DNA from 2 places in the Amycolatopsis sp. NPDC001319 genome. Region 2 is predicted to be linked to the other one. Evidence: predicted binding sites of a transcription regulator. Region 2 holds the regulator's gene; the other holds the start of a gene.
What was found. The regulator HspR, encoded in region 2, represses chaperone genes until heat shock. The targets are predictions, from matches to a motif close to ANNTTGAGTNNNNNNNACTCAANNT.
Positions count from the first base shown of each region.

Region 1: lon (endopeptidase La) is a predicted target of HspR. The motif match lies at 5,002-5,026, and genes of this name have one in related genera.

Region 1 is NZ_JBIAWY010000003.1:342,210-351,553, forward strand. It holds tRNA gene ACFY1H_RS12080 (tRNA-Tyr) at 115-196, shown strand; gene ACFY1H_RS12085 (TIGR03667 family PPOX class F420-dependent oxidoreductase) at 234-659, opposite strand; gene ACFY1H_RS12090 (hypothetical protein) at 775-1,155, shown strand; gene ACFY1H_RS12095 (hypothetical protein) at 1,185-1,838, shown strand; gene ACFY1H_RS12100 (hypothetical protein) at 1,838-2,212, shown strand; gene ACFY1H_RS12105 (MSMEG_0570 family nitrogen starvation response protein) at 2,255-2,539, shown strand; gene lon (endopeptidase La) at 2,585-4,987, opposite strand; gene ACFY1H_RS12115 (SAM-dependent methyltransferase) at 5,109-5,945, opposite strand; gene ACFY1H_RS12120 (SAM-dependent methyltransferase) at 5,942-6,790, opposite strand; gene ACFY1H_RS12125 (GNAT family N-acetyltransferase) at 6,915-7,853, opposite strand; gene ACFY1H_RS12130 (bifunctional diguanylate cyclase/phosphodiesterase) at 8,106-9,344, shown strand, end outside.
Region 2 is NZ_JBIAWY010000001.1:599,954-609,297, reverse strand. It holds gene ACFY1H_RS02905 (MFS transporter) at 1-795, opposite strand, end outside; gene ACFY1H_RS02900 (MarR family winged helix-turn-helix transcriptional regulator) at 833-1,318, opposite strand; gene ACFY1H_RS02895 (globin domain-containing protein) at 1,695-2,870, shown strand; gene ACFY1H_RS02890 (globin domain-containing protein) at 3,123-4,295, shown strand; gene ACFY1H_RS02885 (dienelactone hydrolase family protein) at 4,307-5,023, shown strand; gene ACFY1H_RS02880 (heat shock protein transcriptional repressor HspR) at 5,518-5,952, opposite strand; gene dnaJ (molecular chaperone DnaJ) at 5,958-7,136, opposite strand; gene grpE (nucleotide exchange factor GrpE) at 7,170-7,865, opposite strand; gene dnaK (molecular chaperone DnaK) at 7,862-9,344, opposite strand, start outside.

The DNA.
Region 1 (9,344 bases), on a different contig from region 2:
CGTACTCGCTCGTCAGGGGCCACCAGCCTAGCCCCTGTCACCCGGTGGGGTCCCCGGTTGATCCGCGCGTCGGGCCGTTGGGTATCCTTCTCTCCGGCCGGTTCACCCGGCCATGGCAGGTTACCCAAGCGGCCAAAGGGATCTGACTGTAAATCAGACGGCTCAGCCTTCGGGGGTTCGAATCCCTCACCTGCCACACCAGCCCCCGCGAAGACTCGTGGGGGTTTGTTGTTTCACGAGGTACTCAGCTTCGTCGGCGTCACCACCACCGCGACGGAGAACAGCTCGGCGAACCGCTCAGGCGTGTCGAACAGTGCCGCGATGCGTTCGGTGTACTTGGCCAGGTACGCGGGGTTCCGGTCGGCCGGCGGTGCCTCCGCGGCGGCGGCCGCGCCTTCGATCCGCACGACGTTGCGGCCGATGTCGGTGACGTCCAGAACCAGGCTGACCTTCGGGTTGGCGGCGATGTTGCGCAGCTTCCCCACACCGGGGCGGCTGTAGAGCAGGAAGGTCCCGTCGTCGCGCGCGAGGAACCACACGGGCACGGTGACCGGCTGCCCGTCCGGCCGCACGGTGGTGAGCCACGCCATCAGGTTGTGTGCCAGCCGCGCCTCGACCCGTTCGCGGTCGGCAGGCGGCAGGTGCGTTGTCAGTTCCACAGTGGTCCTCTCCCCAGCGGTGTTCCGCAACGCTAACGGCGAGGTCCGACAATTTCGGGTGATCAAAGGCCCGACCAGGGGATTCACACCCGGGTGGGATGGCAGACTTCCCGACATGGGCGAGGTCATCGGGTTCCACCCGTTCCGCAGCAGCTTCCCCGCGCCGCCGCCGGGCTGGCACGACGCCCACGCCGGCGCGCTCGACGAGTTCGACCACCTCATGATCTACGTGTGCCGCGCGGCGGTGCCGTCCGACGTGGACGTCGAGGACCCCACCTACGAGGCCTGGGACGACTGGGACGTCCAAGCCCTCATCGACGCCCTCGGCGGCCAGGCGCGGCTCGACGAGCTCCTCCTCGACCCCGCCACCGCGCCCACCCTGCTCGCCCGCCTGCCGGAAACCCTGGAGCGCCACCGCCAGGTCGTGATCGACATCGACATCTACTACGCCCTCACCAAACTCGGCTCCATGCTCGGCCGCGTCGAGGCGACGTAGTCTCGACAAAAACTGGGGAAGGATTGCCGATGAGTTTCGACCTTGCCGTCTGGTTCGCGCCCGCGGAGGTCACCGCCGCCGAGGTGAAGGCGCGTTACCACCAACTCGCCGACGCCGAACCCGGCGACGTGAAGCACCCGCAGGTCGCCGCGTTCTACCGTGAGCTCACGGCGCGCTACCCGGAGCTGGTCGACGACTTCGAGAACTCACCGTGGGCCGCCGGCTTGGACGTGACCGAAGACGCCGTCGTCATGCCGATCACGTCGCCGCACGCCGAGGTCGCCCGCTTCGTCCTCGCCCTGGCGCAACGCCACGGCCTCGTCGCGTACGACCCGCAGAGCGGCGAAGTGCACAACCCGGGCGTGCTCACCTTCACGTCGGCCAACGGTTTCCGCGCCGAAAACCCCGACGAAACCACCATCCGCACCGCCCTGCACCGCCTGTCCCGCACCAACTGGCACGCCGTCCTCGAACGCGGCGACGCCTACGTCCAGGTCGGCCAAGGCCGAAACGCGGGCGCCCCCGAAGGCCACTACGCCCTCGAACACCGCGACGGCTCCCCGGACCGCCACTACCGCACCGACGTCCCGTCACTCGACGACGTCACCACGGCCTTCCTCGCCTTCGCCACCCACGACGACACCTGGCGCACCCGCTTCGACTGGCACAAGCTCGACTTCTGATGGCCTACGTCCTCGAGGCCGTCATCGCCACGGCCGAGGTCCTCCGCGGGCTCCCGGGCGACCCGGTGATCGTCCGGCTCGGACAGGGCCTTTCGCTCGTCCCGGTCACCAGGGACTACGCCGCCTCGGTCGCGGACCCCGAAGCCCCCGAGCTCGCGCCGTTCCTCGAATTCCCGCGCGGTTTCGAAGAGGTCCTGGCCCGCTGCTCGTTGGCCGGCCCCATCGGCTACGTCGAAGTGGAACTCTTCGGCGGCGACGGCCCGAGCACCGCCCAGGTGTGGGAAGCGGGAGCCGTCGGCATCGGTTCACCGAGCAGTGGCTTCCCCGAGGACTGTTGCCCTGATCACACACCCGCCTTCGTGCAACACCGGTGAAACGTGCGTGGTGTCCACTCGACGCGACAACGAGGAGGAACCATGCCCGAGGTCGTGTTCCGAGTGCGCTGGCCGGATTCCTCGGTGCAGCGGTGTTATTCACCGTCCACTGTGGTCGAAGAGCACTTCACCGCGGGGGAGGCGTACCCGGTCGCGGAGTTCGTCGAGCGGTCGCGGGCGGCGTTGACGCTCGCGTCGGAGCGGGTGCTCGCGCGGTTCGGGTTTCCGTGTTCGCGGGCGGCCGCGCAGCTGGCCGACATCGAGCGGCGCGCGGAAAACTTCCGAGACGACCAGGAAAAGGTCGTCGTGGAGGGCTTCGAACAGTGAAAAGCCCCCGTTCCCAAGGGAAACGGGGGCCGTTCACGGCAAGATTCACGCAGCCTGCGGAACCTCCGACGAAGCAGGCGTCAACGCCAGCTCCAGCACCTCACGGACGTTCGCCACAGCGTGGACGTCCAGCTGCGACAGCACCTCGGCGGGCACATCGTCCAGGTCCGGCTCGTTGCGCTGCGGGATGATCACCGTCTTCATCCCCGCGCGGTGCGCGGCGAGCAGCTTCTGCTTCACCCCGCCGATCGGCAGCACGCGGCCGGTCAGCGAGACCTCGCCGGTCATTGCCACGTCGGCGCGCACGACCCGGCCGGACAGCAGCGACGCCAGAGCCGTCGTCATGGTGACGCCGGCCGAGGGGCCGTCCTTCGGCACCGCGCCCGCGGGGACGTGGACGTGGATGCCGCGGTCCTTCAGGTCGCTGACGGGCAGTTCGAGCTCCGCGCCGTGCGAGCGCAGGTACGAGAGCGCGATCTGCACCGACTCCTTCATCACGTCACCGAGCTGACCGGTGAGCTGAAGGCCCGTCGAGCCGCTTTCCGGGTCGGCCAGCGACGCCTCGATGTAGAGGACGTCACCACCGGCGCCGGTCACGGCCAGGCCCGTCGCGACGCCCGGGATGGACGTGCGCTGGGTCGAGGTCGGCAGGGACGACTCCGGCACGTGGCGCGGGCGGCCCAGGTAGGTCTCCAAGTCCGCGGCGTCCAGCGACACCGGCAGCGCGGTCTCGTCGAGAGCCACCTTCGTCGCGATCTTGCGCAGCAGCTTGGCGATCGTCCGGTTCGCGTCGCGCACGCCCGCCTCGCGGGTGTACTCGGCGGCGATCCGGCTGAACGCCGCGTCGGTGATCACCACGTCGCCGGTCGCGAGGCCGGCGCGCTCCAGCTCGCGCGGGAGCAGGTGGTCACGGGCGATCGTCACCTTCTCGTGCTCGGTGTAGCCGTCGAGGGTGACGAGCTCCATGCGGTCGAGCAGCGGGCCGGGGATGGTCTCCAGCGCGTTGGCGGTCGCCAGGAACACGACATCGGACAGGTCGAGCTCCACCTCGAGGTAGTGGTCGCGGAACGTGTGGTTCTGCTCCGGGTCCAGCACCTCAAGCAGGGCGGCCGTCGGGTCGCCGCGGTAGTCGGCGCCGACCTTGTCGATCTCGTCGAGCAGCACGACCGGGTTCATCGAGCCGGCCTCCTTGATGGCCCGCACGATGCGGCCCGGCAGCGCGCCGACGTACGTACGACGGTGCCCGCGGATCTCCGCCTCGTCCCGGATGCCACCGAGGGCGACGCGCACGAACTTGCGTCCCATGGCCTTCGCCACGGACTCACCCAGCGACGTCTTGCCGACACCGGGAGGGCCCGCGAGGGCGAGCACGGCACCCGAACGGCGTCCGCCGACCGGGCCGAGCCCCGATTCCGCGCGACGCTTGCGCACGGCCAAGTACTCGATGATGCGTTCCTTGACGTCGTCGAGGCCCGCGTGGTCCGCGTCGAGCACGGCGCGCGCGGCGGCGATGTCGTAGACGTCCTCGGTGCGCTCGTTCCACGGCAGCTCGAGGACGGTGTCGAGCCAGGTGCGGATCCAGCCGCCCTCGGGCGACTGCTCGGAGGTGCGCTCCAGCTTGTCGACCTCGGCCAGCGCGGCCTTCTTCACGTTGTCGGGCAGGTCGGCGGCCTCGACGCGGGCGCGGTAGTCGTCGTCCTTGTCACTGCCGTCGAGCTCACCGAGCTCCTTGCGGATCGCCTCGAGCTGGCGGCGCAGCAGGAATTCCTTCTGCTGCTTGTCCATGCCCTCCTGGACGTCCTTGCGGATGGTGTCGGTCACCTCGAGCTCGGCGAGGTACTCCTTGCTCCACTCCATGGCCTTCTCGAGCCGCTTGCTCACGTCGAGCGTGGTGAGCAGCTCGATCTTCTGCTCCGTGGCCAGGTACGGCGCGTTGCCCGACAGGTCGGCCACCGCGGACGGTTCCTCGACCTGCTGGACGGCGTCGATCATCTGCCAGCCACCGCGTTGCTGGAGCAGCGAGATGACCACGGCCTTGTACTCGGACGCGAGCTGGGCCGAACGGTCGTCGGTGAACTCGGTGGCCTCGTCGGCGTGGACCCAGCGCGCGGCGCCGGGACCGTCCGCGATGCGGCCCACCACGGCGCGGCCGGTGCCGCGCAGCAGAACGGCGGCCTTGCCGCCGGGAACCCGGCCGATGCGCTCGACGGTGGCGACCGTGCCGATCTCGGCGTACTCGCCGTGGATGCGGGGGACGATCAGCACTTCGGCCTTGGTGGCCGCGCCGGAGCGGATGCCGGGGAACGACGCCGTCGCGGGCGTCTTGGCCTGAGCGGACTCCACTGCGCCCCGGGTCTCGGCGTCGGTGAGGTCGAGCGGGACCACCATGCCCGGCAGCACGACGTCGTCATCGAGCGGGAGAACGGGCAGGAGGCGGGGATCTGACATGTGCACTCCTCGATTAGTTGAGTCTGCCTTGCTCAACTATCCGTGGGGCGGGTTTGTTTCCCGGGGAGTGTTCGCTGGCAGCGATCAGCTGTTTTCGCAGGTCAGAGGCACGTGGGCCCCGTCACGGCTTCTCCGCGACCCCGCACCAGGCGAATGGCCGGGTCTCCGCCTCCAGCGCTGACACCGGCTGGTCGGGGCGCCAGTCCGGCAGCGCGGACAGGCCCGGTTCCAGCAGGGGCCAGCCGCCGAACCACGGCAGGATCTCGGCGTCCGAGCGCAGGTAGGCGGGGTTGGAGGTGTCGCGGTAGGCGTCGATGAAGGCCTTCACCTCGGCCGCGCGCTCGGGTGGCGCGTCGTCGCGGCAGGTGCCGTGGGTCACGGCCAGCCAGGAGCCGGGGGCGAGCTTCGCGCGGTAGGTCGCCATGAGCCCGTCGGGGTCGTCGTCGGGGCCGATGAAGTGCAGCACGGTGATCATCAGCAGGCACACAGGCTCGGACCAGTCCACGAGCCGCCGCGTGGTCTCGTCGGCGAACAGCGCCACGGGGTCGCGGATGTCGCGCTGCACGAGGCCGGCCCAGTCGCCCGCGTGCTCGCGTTCGAGGATCACGCGTGAGTGCGCGGCGGCCACCGGCTCGTAGTCCACGTACACCACGGACGCGCGCTCGTTCTCAGGCAGCCGCTCGCGCACGATCTCGTGGACGTTCCCCGCCGTCGGCACCCCCGAGCCGAGGTCCACGAACTGCCGGATCCCGGCGTCGAGCGCGGCGCGCACCACGCGGTTCATGAACGCCCGGTTCTGCCGCGAGATGGGCCGGATCAGCGGCCACACCTTCTCCACGCGCCGGCCGAATTCGCGGTCGACGGCCCAGTTCTGCGAACCACCGAGGTACCAGTCGTAGACGCGCGCGGCCGACGGCTTCTCGATGTCCACCCCGGCCGGCGCGTCCGGCGCGGTCACGGCTTCTCCGCGACCCCGCACCACGCGAACGGTCTGGCTTCGGCCTCCACCGCGTTCAGCTCACGCTCCGGCCGCCAGTCCGGCAGGTGCACGATGCCCGGCTCCAGCAACGGCCACCCGCCGAAGAACGGCACGATGTCGTCGCGGTCGCGCATCCAGACGGGGTTGCTGGTCTTGCGGTACTGCTCCACGAACCAGCGCAGGCCTTCGAGCGCCGGCCCGTCGCCGTCGCCCTCGCTCATCTGCGAGATCGACAGCCAGCTGCCCGGCGCGAGCGCGTCGCGGTAGGCCTTGACGAGGCCCTCGGGGTCGTCGTCCGGGCCGACGAAGTGCAGCACCGCCATCATCAGCAGGCACACCGGCCGGGAGAAGTCGATGAACTCCCGCGTGATCGGCGAGCGCAGCACGGCGTTCGGGTCGCGCATGTCGGCCTGCAGGATGCCCGCCCAGTCGGTGGCGGCCTCTTCCTCGAGGATCAACGTCGCGTGGGCCACGGCCACGGGCTCGTAGTCCACGTACAACACGGTCGCGCGGTCGTCGTCGTCCAGCTCGGCCTCGATGACCTCGTGGACGTTGCCGGCCGTCGGCACCCCGGAGCCGAGGTCGATGAACTGCCGGATCCCGGCCTTGAGCGCGGCGCGCACCGCGCGGTTCATGAACTCGCGGTTCTGCTTCGCGCCCGGGCGCACGAGCGGCCACTGCTGCTCCACGCGCCGGCCGAACTCGCGGTCGACGGCCCAGTTCTGCGTGCCGCCGAGGTACCAGTCGTAGATCCGCGCCGCCGAGGGCTTCTCGGTGTCCACGCCCTCGGGCGCCTTCGGCGCGGCCGCCGGCTGCTCGCTCACGTCGGATCTCCCCTCGTCGCCGAAGGCCAAGCCTAGCGAGCAACGGTGATGATCTCCCGCGGACCGAGCCGCATCACCACCCCGGCGCCGACGACCCGCTGGACGAGCTCGCGCACGCCACGGATCAGCGGACCGCGGGCCTGCGCTGCCACCCCGTCCACAACGGCCGGTACCCCTGCGCGTACCAGAACGGCGTCGACCGCGGGTTCAGCACTGCTGTGTGCAGCAGCACGACATCCGCACCGGCCTCGTCGAACACCTGGTGCGCGTGGGCCGCCAGCGCCGTACCCACACCGGCCGACCGCGCGGCCTCCGAGACTGCAAGCGAAGACAGGTAGCCGATCCGCGAAGCGGCCACCCGGTGCTGGATCCAGGCCGTCTCGTCGGGCATCTGCAGCACGGCCAGGCCGAGCGCCTGCCCGTACAGCTCGGCGATCCACACCTGCGGCTCCGGCCGCTCCAGCAGCCGCAGGAGCTCCTTGCCCACGAGCTCGTCGATGCCCGGCCGCACGGTCACGCGGCCGAACTGCGCGTCGTAGCGCTGGAGTTCGAGCATGAGGTGCACGGCGGTGTCGAGGTCGTCCGGAGTGGCGTGGCGGATGCAGACGCCGGGGGTCGTCGCCGGCCCCGCGGCGGCCATGCGCTGGGCCGGGCGGACGGCGATCACGCCCACCGGAGCGAAGCCGTGGCGCAGCATTTCGGTCACACCGGCGATGTCGCGGCTGGGCCGGGAGACCACGGCCGAGCACTCGGGATCCCCCGGGCGGGCGATGGTCGACAGGTGTTCATCCCATCGAGTGAGCAACGCGTCGAGGCCGGCGGCGGGGTCGGGGCCGGCGAGCTGGACCTCGAGCCGGTGCTCGGTCAGGGCCCGCCAGATGGACTGGGAGCTGTCGGGGCCGAGCTCGGTGCTGGTGGCCAGACCGGCGGCCGTCGTGTCTCCGACCTGCGCCGACAGGATGGTGGCGTCGTCGTGGACTTCGAAGGGGAGGGGTGCGGGGAGCAGGGCGTCCACCGTGGCGATCCGCGCCGCGTGCCCGGTGGCTGTCACGTCGTTGTGCATGTACTTCATTGTCGCCCCGCTGGACTCGGCAGAACCCCTGAACACACCCCGGGCCGCCGAATCAGGCACGAACGGGGAGTTTCACTCCTTGGTCCACGCAGGTCAGCGCCACAAGCCCATTGTTAACCCTGGGGTGATCTCCTACTGTCTCGAAAGGGACACGGGTACGCCCTCCGGGGTACGGTATGGCCCTTGTCCACACCTGACGTCACTGACGAGCGCGACCGGTGGGCAGCCGGGAAGGAAGGTCGGATGCCGGACAGCAACGGCAGGCCTGATGCCGCCCCAGCGGCGAAACAGGCCAAGGGGGGCGCCGTTTCCGGGACCTTCACCGAGGCCCGCACGGACGAACGCCGGTTCCGCATATACACCTTCGCCGTTCTCGGCCTGGGTCTGATCACCGCCTTCGCGGTCGGTTCCTGGTTGCCCTTTCACGGCTCGGCCAAACTCTGGTGGATCGGACCAGTGCTGGCGCTGGCGTTCCTGCTCGCCGAACAGCTGGGCATCAACGTCGACGTCCGAAGCGGCATTTCGTGGACGATCTCGTTCACCGAAATTCCGCTGGTAATCGGTTTCTTCGTTGCTCCGTTCGAGGTCGTGCTGGCCGCGCACCTGGTCGCGGGCATCGGCACGCTGCTGGCCCGCAAGGTCGCCGGACGCGTCCTCTACAACGCGGGCGCGTTCCTGCTCGAGATCACCGGCGCGTTCGCCGTGGCGGGGCTCGTGAAGCAGGCCGTGGGCGGCGGCGAGGCCATGCCGTGGGTCGCCGCGCTGGCGGGCACGCTCACCGCGCCGCTGGTCAGCACGCTGCTGGCGCTGGCCGCCGTGCGCGTGCTGCGCCGCCGCATGCGCGTGAGCACCGCGATCCGGCTGACCGGCCGCATCCTCGTGGTGGGCTTCGTGAACGCGTCGGTGGGCCTGTCCGGCTACCTCGTGATCGCGAACACCCCGCAGGCGTGGCCGTTGGTGCTGGCCGTGTTCCTCGGGCTCACCGCGCTGTACTGGGCCTACTCCGACCTGCTGCGCGAGCAGCGGGACATGGAGGCGCTGTCCGACGTGAGCCTCATGGTCGCGCGCTCGGGCCAGCAGGCCGCCGCGCGTCCGGCCGGGCGGGCCGACGAGCTCGTCGGCGGCGTCGACGTGCGCGAGTGGGCCACGATCGCCGAACGGATCAAGGACCAGCTGGCCGCCGGCCGCGTCGTGCTGCGACTGCGCCTGGAAGCCAAGGACACCATGCGCGTGGTCGTGGCCGGCGACGAGCTGCCGCCCGTCGACCCGAACGCCGACGACCCGCTGCAGCGCCTGCCCGGCGCCCACGTGCGCCACTTCCGCATCACCGAGGCCAACCCCGACGTCCGCGCGGCGCTGCTCAACCGCGGCGCGCAGGAGGCGCTCGTGGTGCCGCTGCGCAGCGCCAACCAGCTGCTGGGCGTCGTCGAGGCCCACGACCGGCTGTCGCGCTGGCGCGGCTTCGGCAAGTACGACGTGCAG
Region 2 (9,344 bases):
CGTGAAGGTCCGGTTGCGGAACAGGCGCAGTGGCACCACCGGCTCAGCGGCGCGCGATTCCACGAGCACCGCCAGCGCCAGCGCCACCACAGCGCCACCGACGTACGCCACGCTCGTCCACGAGGCCCACGCGAAGGTGGCGCCGGCGAGCGAAACCCAGATCAGCACCAGGGCCACGCCACCGACGAGCAGGGTGGCGCCCAGCCAGTCGATGCGCACCTTGCGCTTGAGCACCGGCAGGTGCAGCGTGCGGCCGAGGACCACGAACGCGATCACGGCGATGGGCACGCAGACCCAGAAGCACCAGCGCCAGCCCAGCGGCGAGTCCACGATCAGGCCGCCGATCAGCGGCCCGGCGGCCGTGGCGACAGCGAAGACCGCGCCCGTGTAGCCCGAGTAGCGGCCGCGTTCGCGCGGGGCGATCATCGCGGCGATCACGACCTGGATCAGCGCCTGCAGGCCACCGAGGCCCACCCCCTGCAGCGCGCGGAACGCGATCAGCTCCGGCATCGACTGCGAGATGCCGCCCAGCGCCGAGCCGATCGTGAAGATGACGATGGCGAGCTGGTACAGCAGCTTCTTGCTGAACAGGTCGGAGAGCTTGCCCCAGATCGGCGTGGTCGCGGTCGACGTCAGCAACGTCGCGGTGACCACCCACGTGTACTGGCTCTGCGAACCGTGCAGGTCGGCGAGGATCGTCGGCAGCGCGTTGGACACGATCGTCGACGACAGGATCGCCACCAGCAGGGCGAGCAACAGGCCCGAGAAGGCCTTCATGATCTGCCGGTGGCTCATCTGCTCGCCGGCGACTTCGGTACTCACTTGCGTTGGGTCACTTCCCGACTTCCGCTTGGTCCACGGCGCACTCGGGGGGCCCGAGCACGGTGCGGAGACCGCTGTTGAGTTCTGCGAGCCGGGTCGTCAGGTCGGCGATCCGCTCTTCGTCCCAACCACCGAGGGCCTTCTCGAAGAACGCGATGTAGCGTTCCCGCCACTTCTCGACCTCGGCCAGCCCCTTCTCGGAGATGCTGATCAGCGACGCGCGCCCGTCCTCCGGGGCGGGGCGACGGTCCACCAGGCCGGCAGCCTGCAGCTGCGAGATCTGGCGGCTGACCACCGAGAGGTCCACGAGCTTGCGCTTGGCCAGCTCGGAGGGCCGGGCTTCACCGTGCTTCGCGAGGTCCGACAGCAGCATCCCGGCGGCGGGGTGGAGGCCGGGTTCGGCCTCCCAGGCCTGCATGATCCACAGGTGCTGCAGCTGCGAAGCGTTCCTGAGCTCACGCATCAGTTCGACCCTGACGTCGTCGGCAGAGCTCATGGGCTTTCCTTCCGGGCCGGACACTGTTCGAGCGCCCACTTGGTTGTGCCATACAAGTTTATGTCCTGATGGTTGCGTAGGGCAACTATCTATCCGGTGACCTGCCCCACGCTCGCCGACCTGACCGGTAACCCGACCGGAGCAACGTTGCTGGCAAAGGGCCGCAGGGCGGCTACTCTGCGGACGAGCCGCAGTCAGGGGACGCGACGACAGCGTCCTGAAGACTATTGAGGGGAACGAGGTGGGACAGTGGTGAATTCCCTCGGCGCCGACCGCAGAGGCCGGCCCGAGCCGGAGTGCTGCCACGGCCCGGCCACTCGCCCGTGATCGCTCCGCCCGCGTCCCCGAACCGCCCCCGACCTGCGAACGACACTCGATGACAGCCGATTCGATCAGCCCGATCCCCCGCTCGGCGGCGCCCCGCGAGACGCCTGCCGCCGTGGCCGCGATGGTGCGGCTGATCCGTGACACCTGGGCGATGTCCGAGCCCTTCATCCCGGAGATCTCGCAGTTCTTCTACGGGATGCTGTTCACGCTCGCCCCGGTCACGCGCGACTTCTTCCCCATCAACATGGAGGTGCAGCGCGGGCGGCTCGTGCGCGCGCTGGTGCACATCGTGCAGATGGTGGACCGGCCCGACGACCTCGTGCCGTTCCTGCGCCAGCTCGGGCGCGACCACCGCAAGTTCGGCGTGATCCCGCGGCACTACGAGGCCGTGGGCACGGCGCTGCTGGCCGCGCTGAAGAACCACCTGGGGCCGCAGTGGACCCCGGAGGTCGAGCGCGCCTGGGCGGAGGCGTTCACGATCGTCGCGCGCGCCATGCAGGAGGCGGCGGCCGCGGACGTGAACCCGGCGTCGTGGCACGCGACGGTGGTGGAACACCGGCGGCTGACGTGGGACTTGGCCCTGGTGCGGCTCCTGCCCGAGCAGCCCGTGCCGTACCTGCCGGGGCAGTACATGAGCGTGGAGGTGCCGCAGCGGCCGCGGTTGTGGCGCTACCTCTCGCCGGCCAACGCGCCGCGGGAGGACGGGGGCATCGAGTTCCACGTGCGCGCGGTCGACGGCGGCTGGGTCTCGCGGGCGATCGTGAGCCACACGCAGCCCGGCGACGTCTGGCGGCTCGGTCCGCCACTGGGGCGCATGGCCGTGGACCGCGAACGGTCCCGCGGCGTCGTGATGGTCGCCGGCGGAACCGGTGTCGCGCCGCTGCGCTCGATCCTCGACCACCTGGCGATGTGGGGCGAGAACCCCAAGACGCGGCTGTTCTACGGCGGGCCCGCACGAGAGGACCTCTACGACCTCGAGGAGCTGCGCGCACTGTCGTCCACGAACCCGTGGCTGACCGTGACCCCGGTCGTCGAACGCGGCGACCACCTGCCCGGTTGCGAGCAGGGGACCTTGGCGGAAGCGGTTACGCGGTATGGGGCCTGGCCCGACCACGACATCCTCGTGTCGGGTTCTCCCTCGATGATCCGCGCGACAGTTTCCCGCATGCTGGTCGCCGGAAGTGTGCTGGGCCAGATCCAGTACGACCCGTTCACCATCGATTGATCCGCCCTGGGCGGTTATCGGCCCACGAAAAGTGTTCCCTGCCAAGGGAAACCGCGGAAGATCATTTTCACAGAGCGCCAGATCAGGTTTACCAGCCGTGTCGATAATTGCTCCGTTCGAGCGGGAACGGCGTTAACTACACCCGTTTTTCTCCAGTGGCGCCTACAGTCGGGATTCCTCGGGGGCGGCACGCGTACGCAAAGCCGCGTGAAGACTGAAACTGCTTGGCATGACTGGAGAAAACCGTTCCCGATGAGTGCTGAATCCGTGAAGATCGACCTTGCTCCCGCCGTGGTCCGCAGACCGCTGCCCGGTTCCGAGACCGCGCGGGTGATCCGCGAGAGTTTCGCCCTGGTCGAGCCGAAAGCCGAGGAGCTGGCGCAGTACTTCTACGGAGCGCTGTTCGTGATCGCGCCGGATGCCCGCGATCTGTTCCCGGTGACGATGGCCACACAACGGAGCAGATTGTTGCGGGCACTCGTGTACGTGGTGCAGATGGTGGACCGGCCCGACGAACTCACCACGTTCCTCGGCCAACTGGGCCGCGACCACCGGAAGTTCGACGTGGTGACGCGCCACTACGACGCCGTCGGAACCGCGTTGATCAGCGCGATGAAACGATTTCTCGGCAAAGCGTGGACGCCCGAGGTGGAAACGGCGTGGACGTCGGCGTACCAGTTGATCTCCGAGACGATGCGCAAAGCCGCGGGCGAGGAGACGGGGCCGGCGTGGTGGAGCGGGACGGTGCTGGAGCACCGGAAGCTCTCGGCCGACGTCGCGTTGGTGCGGGTGCGCACGGAGCAGCTGCTGCCGTACCGCTCCGGCGGCTACGTGAGCGTCGAGGTGCCGCAGCGGCCGCGGCTGTGGCGGTACCTGTCCATGGCGACGGCGCCGCGCGACGACGGCCTGCTCACCTTCCACGTGCGCGCGGTCACCGGCGGCTGGGTCTCGCGGGCGATCGTGAACCACACCCACGCCGGCGACGTCTGGCGGCTGGGTCCTTCGCTGGGCGCGCTGTCCGTGGTGCCGACCGCCGACCAACGGCCGCTGCTGATGATCGCGGGCGGCACCGGCGTCGCTCCGCTGATGGCGATCCTGGACGACCTGTCCCGCTGGAAGCGCAACCCGCCCGTGCACCTGTTCTTCGGCGGCCGCAAGCCGGGTGACCTGTACGCGCTCGACGAGCTGCGCCGGCTGGCCGTCACGTCGCCGTGGCTCACCGTCACCCCGGTCACGGAGGAAGGCGCGGTCCCCGGCGGCGACCGGGGCACCCTGGCCACCGCGGTGACGCAGCGTGGCGCCTGGAAGGACCACGAGGTGCTGGTGGCGGGCTCGCCGGACATGATCCGCGGCACGATCGCGAAACTGCTGGCCGCGGGAGTGGACCTCGAACGAATCCGGTATGACCCGTTCACTTTGGACTAGTGTGCTGGTCCATGGAGATCACGATCCCCACGCCGGCGGGCGACATCGACGGCTACCTCGCAGTCCCCGCTGGTCCAGGCCCCTTCCCGGCCGTCGTGATCATCCACGACGCCATCGGCCTGTCCAAGGACGCGCGTGAGATCACCGACCGGTTCGCCTCCGCGGGGTACCTGGCGCTCAGCCCCGACCTCTACTCGCGCGGCGGCCTGTTCCGCTGCGTGCGGCAGGTGTTCAAGGACATGTTCGCGCGCAGCGGCCGCGCCTTCGACGACATCGAGGCTTCGCGGGTCCTGCTGTCCGCGCGTGAGGACTGCAGCGGCAAGATCGGCATCGCCGGCTACTGCATGGGCGGCGGCTTCGCGCTCGTGGCGGCTTCGCGCTCGTTCGACGTCTCGGCCCCGTACTACGGCCAGCTGCCCCGCGACTTGTCCGTCCTGGACGAAGCCTGCCCCGTCGTCGCCAGCTTCGGCCGCCGCGACCCCTCCCTGCGCGGCGCCGCGGCGAAGCTCTCGGCCGCCCTGACGGAACGCAACGTGCCCCACGACGTGAAGGAATACCCCGACGCGGGGCACAGCTTCGCGAACAAAATGGGCCCGGCGCCGGTGCAGGCGTTGGCGAAGGTGGTGGGGTTCGGCTACCACGAACCTTCGGACCGCGACGCGTGGCAGCGGGTGATGACGTTCTTCGGGGAGTACCTGAAGAAGCCGTCGAACGGTTCGGAAGGCTGACGCGGTCTGGGTGGTTCGCCGGTTCTCTGCTGCACTGCTGCGCTGCTGCACGAAAGGTCCCCTCACGCAGACACGCGCAGCGCCAACGGTCCAGTCGGGCTCTTCAGCAGGGCCAGCTCGCATGCGCACGGCACGAAGGGACCACTCGCGCACGTTTGGCGACGCCACCGGTCCCCTCGCATCCGCAACCCGTAGCGATGGGACCACTCGCGCCGCAGACAGGACGCGGCGGGACCGCCTGCACCGCCGCCAGAGCCCGATCGGACCGCTCGTGCCGAGCCGTGCGGTGCGAAAGGTCCAGTCACGTAGGTGCCGTGGCGCGAAGTGACCGGTCGCGGAACTAACCGGGGCGCAAGGGGACCACTCGGGGACCGCGCGCGAGCGGACCGGTCACTACCGGCACACGCACCCGCGCGCAAGGACCACCGCACCTCAAACGCGAAACAGCCCCTCCACCACCGACCCGGTGGCAAAGGGGCTGTCCCACGAAAACCTCAGCGGCGCTTGGGCTTCCACACCACCAAGGACGTCTGCTGCCGGGTCGGCACCAGGTCCTTGCGGTACGAAGCGTGCACCGCCGCGGCGGCTTGTTCGGCGGCGGCGTAGGCGGACGCCAGCTCCTCGGTCAGCTCGTGGACCCGGGCGCGCAGGGCGTCGACCTGGTTTTCCAGCTCGATGATCCGCTTCACGCCCGCCAGGTTGACGCCGTCCTCCTGCGAGAGGCGCTGAACCTCGCGCAGCAGGGCGATGTCGCGCATCGAGTACCTCCGGCCGCCGCCGGAGGTCCGGCCCGGGGAGACCAGGCCCTGGCGGTCGTAGGAGCGCAGGGTTTGCGCGTGGAGGCCCGAGAGCTGGGCTGCCACGGAGATCACGAACACGGGGGTGTCCTCGTCCGCGCCGTGCGGGAGTCCCGGGATACCGCCGAACATCACCCTCACCTGCCTTCGAGCATCTCGGTCACCTCAGGCCGCGGGTCGTGGCCCTTCATCGCCTCCGCGTAGGCCTCGAGGGCCTCGCGCGCCTTGTCGTCCAGTTTGGCGGGGACCGCCGCCTGCAGGGTCACGAGCAAGTCACCCTGCGAACCGTCCCGCTTCTGAATTCCCTTTCCGCGCACGCGCAACACTCGGCCACTCGCGGTACCCGCGGGCACCTTCAGCGACACCTTGCCCTCGAGCGTCGGCACCGTGATCGTGGTGCCCAGCGCGAGCTCGGTGAAGTCGACCGGCACGGTCAGCGTCAGGTCGAGGTCCTTGCGCCCGAACAGCTTGTGCGGTGCCACGTGCACGCGGACGTACAGGTCACCGGCCTGCGCGCCACCGCGGCCGGGTTCGCCCTGGCCCGCCAGGCGGATCCGCTGGTCGTCGTCGACGCCCGGCGGGATGCGCACGGTCAGCGTGCGGGTGCGGGTGCTGATGCCCTCGCCGCCGCACTCGGGGCACGGGTCGTCGATGATCTGGCCGCGGCCGCGGCAGTCGCGGCACGGCTCGGAGAACGCGAACGCACCCTGGCTGCGGCTGACGAGACCCGAACCGCCACACGTCGGACACTGGCGCGGCGACGTGCCCGGCTTCGCACCGTTGCCACCACACGTCGAACACGTCGCGGGGCTCGACAGGCGCAGCGGCAGGGTCGCGCCCTTGACCGCCTCGGTGAAGTCGATCCGCACGTCGGTCTCGACGTCGGCGCCACGCTGCGGCCGGTTGGCCGACGCGGCCCCGCCGGCCCGGCCCTGACGGCCGAAGATGCCGCCCAGGATGTCGCCGAGCCCACCGAAGCCGCCCTGCTGGGCAGCGCCGGCCTGGCCGAAGATGTCGCCCATGTCGAAGCCGCCCGCGCCACCGGCGCCGCCCGGGAACCCGCCGCCGAAGCCGCCGGAGCCGAAGAGGCGCTGGGCCTCGTCGTACTCCTTGCGCTTCGCGGCGTCGGACAGCACGCCGTAGGCCTCGGACACGGCCTTGAACTTGTTCTCGGCCGCGGTGTTGCCCGCGTTGGCGTCCGGGTGGTTCTCCTTGGCCAGCTTGCGGTAGGCCTTCTTGATCTCGTCCGCAGTGGCGTCGGAGGAGACACCCAGCTCTTTGTAGAAGTCCTTGCCCATCCACTCCCGAGCACTCATCGGGTGCCTCCTCCTTTCGCTACGAAACGGTTGTTACTGCTGGTTCGGCTCATCGATCGACCCGTCCAGCGGCAGCTCGCCGCCGACGGGCGGGTCGACCGGTGCCGCGGCCGGCTCGTGGTCGGTGACCCCGACCAGCGCCGCCCGCAGGACCCGGTCGCCGAAGCGGTAACCGCGGCGCATGACCACGGTGACCGTCGGACCCGCCACGTCCGGCGAGGTGTTGTGCTGCACGGCCTCGTGCACGCTCGGGTCGAAGGGCTCGCCCTCCGCGCCGAACGACTCGAGACCGGCTCGCTGCAAGCCGCTCACCAGCTTGTCGCCGACCGCCTTGAACGCACCGGTGAGGTCACCGTGCTGCTCGGCCCGCTCGAGGTCGTCGAGCAGGGGCAGCAGGTCACCGACCACCGACGCCTTCGCGCCCAGCACCACGGCCTCGCGGTCGCGGTCCACGCGCTTGCGGTAGTTGGCGTACTCCGCCTGCAGGCGCTGCAGGTCGGCCGTGCGCTCGGCCAGCTGCTTCTCGACGTCGGACGCGACCGTGACCGCGTCGTCCACCGAGTCGCCGAGCGAGGGGCCCGCGTGCTGCGCGGGCGCCTCGTCGACCTGGACTTCTTCCGGGGCAGGAGGACGGACCTCACCGGTCTGCGGGTCGACCCGCCGCCGGTCACGCACGACCACCGGTTCCTCGGGGCCCCGGCCCTCGGCTTCGGAGTGTCGTGGGGTCACTTCTTCTCGTCCTCTTCCACGATCTCGGCGTCGACCACGTCATCGGCCTTGTCCTGCGCCCCACCGGCGGAACCGGCGTCGGCACCCGGAGCGCCACCGTCGGCGCCGGCGGCACCCTGGTTGGCGTAGAGCGCGGTGCCCAGCTCCTGCGAAGCCGTGTTCAGCTTCTCGATGGACTCGCGGATCTTGGCCGAGTCGGTGCCCTTCAGCGCCTCGTTGGCCTCGTCGATGGCGGTCTTGACCTTGCCCTTGAGGTCCTCGGGGAGCTTGTCCTCGTTGTCCTTGACGAACTTCTCGGTCTGGTAGACGAGAGTCTCCGCCTGGTTGCGGGTCTCCGCTTCCTCGCGGCGCTTCTTGTCTTCCTCGGCGTGGGCCTCGGCGTCCTTGACCATGCGGTCGATGTCGTCCTTCGGCAGCGCGGAGCCACCGGTGATCGTCATCGACTGCTCCTTGTTCGTGCCCAGGTCCTTCGCGGTCACGTGCACGATGCCGTTGGCGTCGATGTCGAAGGTGACCTCGATCTGCGGCACGCCACGCGGGGCCGGCGGGAGACCGGTCAGCTCGAACATGCCGAGCTTCTTGTTGTGCGCCGCGATCTCGCGCTCACCCTGGAACACCTGGATCTGCACCGACGGCTGGTTGTCGTCCGCCGTGGAGAAGATCTCCGAACGCTTGGTCGGGATCGTGGTGTTGCGCTCGATGAGCTTGGTGAACACGCCACCCTTGGTCTCGATGCCCAGCGAAAGCGGGGTCACGTCCAGCAGCAGGACGTCCTTGACCTCACCCTTCAGGACACCGGCCTGCAGCGCGGCACCCACGGCCACGACCTCGTCCGGGTTCACGCCCTTGTTCGGCTCGCGCCCGCCGGTCAGCTCCTTGACCAGGTCCGACACGGCCGGCATGCGGGTGGAACCACCCACGAGCACGACGTGGTCGATGTCGCCGACGGCGATGCCGGCGTCGCGGATCACGTTGTTGAACGGGTTGCGGGTGCGCTCGAGCAGGTCCGCGGTGATCTTCTGGAACTCGGCGCGCGACAGCGTCTCGTCCAGGAACAGCGGGTTCTTGTCGGCGTCGACCGTGATGTAGGGCAGGTTGATGCCGGCGGAGTTGGAGCTGGACAGCTCGATCTTCGCCTTCTCGGCCGCCTCGCGGATGCGCTGCAGGGCCATCTTGTCCTTGGTCAGGTCGATGCCGTTGGAGGCCTTGAACTTGTCGACCAGCCACTTGACGATGCGCTCGTCCCAGTCGTCACCACCGAGGTGGTTGTCACCGGAAGTCGCCCGCACCTCGACGACACCCTCGCCGATCTCCAGCAGCGACACGTCGAACGTACCGCCACCGAGGTCGAAGACCAGGATGGTCTGTTCCTTCTCGCCCTTGTCCAGGCCGTACGCCAGCGCGGCGGCGGTCGGCTCGTTGACGATGCGGAGCACGTTCAGGCCGGCGATCTGCCCGGCCTCCTTGGTGGCCTGCCGC